Regions from separate parts of the Bacteroides helcogenes P 36-108 genome, predicted to be linked through region 3. Evidence: riboswitches for the same ligand, from Rfam matches in the RefSeq annotation. Region 3 holds a riboswitch; each other region holds the start of a gene.
The links. Region 3 has a riboswitch for cobalamin ahead of BACHE_RS11010 (TonB-dependent receptor). Riboswitches for the same ligand answer to the same signal wherever they lie in the genome.

Region 1 (2,206 bases), 230 kb from region 3:
TGTTCTTCCTCATCGGCATCCGAGGGGGAAAGAAGCGCATTGGCATCGGGCAGGCACAGAGTGAAACGTTTCAGAGGAATATAATTCAAGACATTCTCCGTCTTGGCCTGAAGCTCGTCCAACTCGTCTTCATGGGGATAACGGGAAAGCACAAAACCGAACACCGCCTCCTTCTCATGTAGGAACCATAACAAGCGGTTGCGGTCGCAAGAGCCGCAATCGTAGTTCAGGAAATAGGCGTCGGCGCCATGCAACTGCACCAGCATCTCCGTAGGAGCATGGAAAGCCACATACATTCCGCCGGGACGCTCGCGCAAGACGCGGTTGTTGAGACGAATCGTTTCTTCCATAACCACGGAATGCACACCGTCAAACTGGATATAGCGGCAACCGGCATCATAAAGTCTGTCCAGCAGTATCTTATAACAGGCGGTGATGTCATCGGACAGGAGGCGGATGTCCGGATAGGCGGCCTCCAAGCAACTCCGTTCCACACGCTGAAGTATCTGCGTCATCACTTCTGCCGGCGAGGGTATATGCTGCTTGACCGTCACGTCCTCACCCGCCACGGAAACGAGGAAAGCAAACTCCTCAAATACGGGATGCCGTTGCAATCCGATCCGGGCGGTAATCTCCAGGGCAGATCCTGCTGTGAGGGGCCGTCCATCCTTTGAATGTATCCCTTCCCAGCTTTCCAGAAAGTCACGGCTCCGGAAACCGCCATCGGAAACAACTTGCATGCCTCCCGACTTCAGCCGTTCCACAAGGTTGCGTACTTCTGCATCTTCAACCGCCTGCAAGGTTTGCAGGCTTATCCGCCCGTTGCGATATTGCTCACGGGCATCTTTCAGCGCGCGAGGCGCACAAAAAGCTCCGGCAATATCCAATCTGAACGGAGGAAATACTTTTGCCATATCTATCCTTTCTTTTGATTATATTAAGATCAATAATCTTTGCCCTAACCCCACGAGTGACAAAGAAGCGCAATCGAACGGCAGGTCTTCTGACTCAGTTTCCATTCCGAACGCCTTCCCAACCTCTTTCGCTTCCGAATTTGATCAGTGGCAACAGGTATCCAACGGAATGTTTGACGTAAAACTTCACAGCAGCGGGACTGTTCGGGAGTTGCACCCGATTCCCTTTTAATTGCTAAGGAAGAAAGCCTTATGCAAACCGGTTCGATGCAAATATAGCTAAAGAATTCGAAAACAGGCAATCTGCCTCAAATATTTATCTTCATTTTGCATTTCAGAATCAAGGGTGCTCTTTGTACTCCGCCAATATACAATAATGAGCAACTATGAAAAGCTATCTTCAAGCAAAGTTTCCCACTTTTCAACATATACATACTGTACGTCAATACATTAACACTTTTTAAACCCACAAAAGTTTTCCAAAAAGAAAAACATATCAAGAAGATACGTAACTTTGTTGGCATAACCAAGTCAAACAAAACAGTTCTACATTTAGATACAACGATTATGATACAAACGGTAATTAAACGTGACGGCCGCATTGTCGGCTTCAATGAAGAGAAAATAGTCACAGCCATCCGGAAAGCCATGCTGCACACGGACAAAGGTGAAGACTTGCAGTTGATTCATCAGATTACAGACCACATTTCCTTCAAGGGAAATTCACAAATGACGGTGGAGGCCATTCAGGACATGGTGGAAGTGGAACTGATGAAAAGCAGCCGCAAAGACGTGGCGCAAAAGTACATAGCCTACCGCAACCAGCGCAGCATTGCGCGCAAGGCAAAAACCCGTGACATGTTTCTGGAAATCATCAACATCAAATCCAATGACATCACCAGAGAAAATGCCAACATGAATGCCGACACTCCCGCCGGCATGATGATGAAGTTTGCCAGCGAAACGACCAAGCCGTTTGTTGACGATTACCTGCTGAGCGACGAAGTGCTGGAAGCCGTCAGCCAGAATTATCTGCACATCCATGACAAGGATTACTATCCCACCAAAAGCCTGACGTGCGTGCAGCATCCATTGGACCATATCCTGAAAAACGGCTTTTCGGCCGGGCACGGTGAGTCACGCCCCGCCAAGCGCATAGAAACCGCCAGCATCCTGGGATGCATCTCCCTGGAGACGGCGCAAAACGAAATGCACGGCGGACAAGCCATCCCCGCATTCGACTTCTACCTTGCCCCATACGTGCGCAACAGCTATATCGAGGAAATCAAAAA
Region 2 (2,206 bases), 150 kb from region 3:
AATTCCGGCAAGTCTTTATGCCATACATCCAGATAGACAGCAACAGCTCCTTGACGCATGCCCAATTGATCAACAGCTACGGCTGTGTCATTAACAAGTTTCATCCAACGAATTACTCCGCCTGCCACACCTTTAAATCCCCGTATATTGCCTCCGGAAGCACGCACTTTACCAAAATACAGTCCCATTCCACCTCCGAATTTGCTGACCATAGCAAAATTGTCTATACTGCGATAGATGCCTTCTAAACTATCGGGAACAGTATCAATAAAACAGCTTGATAGTTGGTGATAGGGCTTACGGGCATTGGCCATAGTAGGTGTTGCCATCGTTGCCTCCAAACAGCTTAACAGATCATAGATTTTTTTTACCCATGACATTCGGTTTTTGTTTTCAGGCATGGCAAGATGGAGAGCTATTCCCAAATACATTTCTTGTACAGATTCAATCAGTTGATGTGAACGGGTACGAATCAGGTAACGTTTGGCGAGTAAATCCAACCCGGAATAATTAAGTAATTTGTCTCGTTCACTACATAAAAATCCCTCGGCTTCTTCAATTTCCTGAGGAGAATAAGCAGCTAATATATAGTCTCCATACAATCCTTCATTTGTCAGAAAGCACAACTTTTCATAAAAAGAATGTATTCCGGCAACTCCTTCTTGCTCTTTCAATTCCTTGCTTAATTGGAAGTTAAGTATCCGTGCGGCAATAAACTCCCAATCAGGAGCTTCCTGAGTAGTCAATTCTATGGCTGCCTTGACGAGTGCGGTTAACCGTTCTTTTGATGCCATTTCTGGTTTGTAGAAGCTGGAAAATTTTTCTGCAAGCATAATCAGACTGTATTCATTGCAAGTAAAATCCTGTTGAATACTTTTCAGTATATCCATTAATGTAGTGTCGCCAACTTCATTTACTATATTGTTGAGGGCTTTTCTTCGTTCTGTCCGTTGCCAGCGGTAAAGGATGTAGTTTTTGGCTTCTGTATAAAAGCCATGTTCCATCAAGCATCGTTCTACTTCATCCTGAATCCGTTCGACATTTCGGTTTTCCATATTGCCGTCAACGAAATTCTCTACTTCTCTTACCAGAATATATATAGTTTCATCAGTTACTTTCTGTCCGGTGCTGATAAAACTTTTCCGTATTGCAGTGGCAATCTTTTCCTTGTCATAGGGTTCTCTTGTCCCATTTCTCTTGGTTATTTCCATGAGATAGTCTTTTTTATTGTGATTTTTAATGTTTCTTTCGCACTGTATCCCTAATCCCACGAGTGGAAACAGCCTTTAATGAGTGGCAGGTCTTCTGACTTACTCCTTATTTCCGATGCCTTCCCGTTTCCCTCTTTTTAACTTGCAAGACTCAGTGGCAGTAGTTATATCAGAAACATTGATGGAGTTTCACAGCAGCGGGACTGTTCGGGATTTGCACCCGATTCCCTTTTAATCCGAATGACCGATCGGCCTTCCGAAACCAATTCGGGAGCAAAGATAAAAAATAAATGTAACCGTTACAGTATTGATGTTATTAAAATAGCAAAACTTTCTACTGAAAATACAATGATTGTGTTTGGGAAGCCGAGAATATCTTCTTTCAAGAGAATAATGTATGGTTATAAAACGTACCTTTGCAGCATTTTTAACAAGATAGCAGTATTTTATGGAAACACCTAAAATCAATAAAGTACAGATACGTAATCTGATGATTAAGGACTACGAGCAATTGGCACAATCATTCACACGTGTATATTCGGATGGAAGTGATGTATTCTGGACTCACAAGCAGATAGAAAAACTGATTCGTATTTTCCCTGAAGGACAAATTGTGACGGTGGTGGATGAGAAGATCGTGGGCTGTGCTCTTAGTATTATTGTAAATTATGATGATGTAAAAAATGATCATACCTATGCACAAGTGAATACCCACAATCCTGAAGGGAACATCCTTTATGGCATCGAAGTGTTTATTCATCCCCAATATCGCGGCTTGCGTCTGGCACGTCGCATGTACGAATATCGAAAAGAGCTGTGTGAACAATTGAATCTCAAAGCAATAATGTTCGGAGGGCGCATACCCAATTACTATAAATATGCCGACCAACTCCGTCCCAAGGAATATATAGACAAGGTCCGTCAAAAAGAAATTTATGATCCGGTACTGACTTTTCAGCTTTCCAATGACTTCCATGTCCGTAAGGTAATGCGTA
Region 3 (2,206 bases):
TATCAAAACGACCGCTAAGCATGCCTTTCCAATGTTCGTTAATATCAAAAACATCTGTCAGATAAACAGCATTTGTAGTATAGTGGTTGATGGAAGCGGCTGAAACTTTGCTATCCCACCAATCGCGTACATAATGAGGATTGACTACGGATACCATTTCATTCAATCCAGGCCCCCACACATCTCCTGCACCATAACCATTATATTGGGTAAAATTGAAATAGGAATAAGCCCATCCTAATGTATAGTTATGTTTGATGTTGCCGGCTTCGAACTTACCGGTAAAATCAAGCATATTGCTGGTAGTGCGGTGATCAGGATTAAAACAAAGAGGATCCCCACTACGTACTGAATCCACTTCTATGTACTTTGTTTTTCCGGTTTTACTGTCTTTATAATACCAATCATATATAGGTTTGTCACTGGTACGATAACTGACTCGTTCTACACAAGAGTAATCAAGGTTACTATGACTATAAGAAAAACGGTCACGTAGAGTCAGCCAGCCTGCCAATTCGTAAGTATAAGTGGCCATTACATCTACATTGCGGCGACGCATACTATTGTTTGCAATGTCATTGAACACATCTTCGTAATTACAAAGCGGATTACGTTCGCCGTTTTTGGCAAATAGTTTGTCTCCGTTAACGCTATAAACATCTCCGGGCATTGTGGGAGCACCGCCTATATCAGTGGTATAATAGTCGTCATTAAAATTTATGCTTGCATCCAAATACCCTTTCTTTCCGACTTGGGAACCAATGGCAAACATTCCGGAGAAACGGTCGGCATTTACCATACGATAACCGTCCCCGTTTGCATAGTAAATATTGGCGCGATAATTTATCGGTCCCAACAACTTACCACCGAAACCTACATTAGCCTCTTTTTGCTCCCAACTGCCGTAGCTTATGCCAGCATTGCCTGTAAAACGTCCTGTTGGTTTCTTACGAATGATATTGATGATTCCTCCCATCACAGAATGTCCTGCCAGTATAGATGCAGGCCCTTTGATAACCTCAATGGATTCAACAGAAGAAAGGTCACCAAAAGGTATTGTATTAGTCAAAGAACGCTCATCACGTATTCCGTCATAAGCAATCACAGCATCAGAAGTACCACGAATACTATACCGTTGAAAAGCCCCCAACTGATTTGAACTCATAATTACGCCCGGCAAAAAGCGTACGGCATCCTCCATATTAGTTATATGCTTACGCTGCAAGGTAGCATGATCTATCTTGGTCACTGTCATAGGAAGATACTTCAACGGGACAGGCATATTCAACATACCCACCGGTTGGTCCTGCAAAGGTTTCCTCTGCTTAGCTGTAATCTCCACCTCACTAATGTTGAAAATACTGTCTGTAATACTTTTTCCCTGTCCGAATACCAATAGCGGACAAGCAACAGCCATTGATAAAAAAACTTTTTTGTTCATCTTTAAATCTTAAAATTAAAACTATATCATAGAATCCGAATCAAAAAACACGCAAAGGAATAATCTCAATATCAGATGAATATTAAAGATAATTTCCCTAATAACGAATTTAATAAGAACTTTAGTATAAATTCTTTTGTTGACTCAACAGATCATCAGTCATTTCCTATCCCCGGGAATTTGACATCTAACAGCTTACTTTTGGCAGGTTTCCTGACTTCACCTGAGAAATAAAACCTTCCCATCTTGCGATAGTGGTATGCGAATAGAATATTCCTCTCATAAGGTGTTTACAGTAGCGGGTACTGTTCCGGATTCTCACCGGATTCCCTTTTAAAACAATTAGCTTGAAATGCTATTATCTCACCAAAAACGCCGCAAAGGTATTATTATTTTTATAAAAGAAGAAAAAATAAGAAAATATTTTAAAACCAAGTAAACAAAAGATATGCGTTTAATTTTTCTCTCTAAAAAAGTAGGTATATTTGCACCCATTCAGGTGATATGACATTCTTTCTGTCTGTCATATAAAAGGGAATTCAGTGAAAAGCTGAAACAGTGCCCGCTACTGTATGGTCCTATTTGCTTATCTATCTAAAAAAGATGGAATAAAGCAAACGAAAAGTATTCTCATCTATAACCACTGTCCTGAAATTGCAGAATGTTTTCTCTGAAGTCAGAAGGGCGGGAAGGTTGGACTTTTCGGAAAGGCTGAGTCAGGAAACCTGCCTGAGACATTGCATAACAGAAAAAGACTTCCCGGGT

Region 1: another riboswitch for cobalamin. It lies ahead of BACHE_RS10095 (uroporphyrinogen decarboxylase/cobalamine-independent methonine synthase family protein); the one in region 3 lies ahead of BACHE_RS11010 (TonB-dependent receptor).
Region 2: another riboswitch for cobalamin. It lies ahead of BACHE_RS11650 (ribonucleoside-diphosphate reductase subunit alpha); the one in region 3 lies ahead of BACHE_RS11010 (TonB-dependent receptor).

Annotation. Positions count from the first base shown of each region.
Region 1 is NC_014933.1:2,488,236-2,490,441, reverse strand. Features, by position in the region: gene BACHE_RS10095 (uroporphyrinogen decarboxylase/cobalamine-independent methonine synthase family protein) at 1-914, opposite strand, end outside; cobalamin riboswitch at 977-1,193, opposite strand; gene BACHE_RS10090 (anaerobic ribonucleoside triphosphate reductase) at 1,482-2,206, shown strand, end outside.
Region 2 is NC_014933.1:2,859,262-2,861,467, reverse strand. Features, by position in the region: gene BACHE_RS11650 (ribonucleoside-diphosphate reductase subunit alpha) at 1-1,211, opposite strand, end outside; cobalamin riboswitch at 1,279-1,493, opposite strand; gene BACHE_RS11645 (carbon-nitrogen hydrolase family protein) at 1,660-2,206, shown strand, end outside.
Region 3 is NC_014933.1:2,713,466-2,715,671, reverse strand. Features, by position in the region: gene BACHE_RS11010 (TonB-dependent receptor) at 1-1,441, opposite strand, end outside; cobalamin riboswitch at 1,626-1,827, opposite strand; cobalamin riboswitch at 1,922-2,188, shown strand.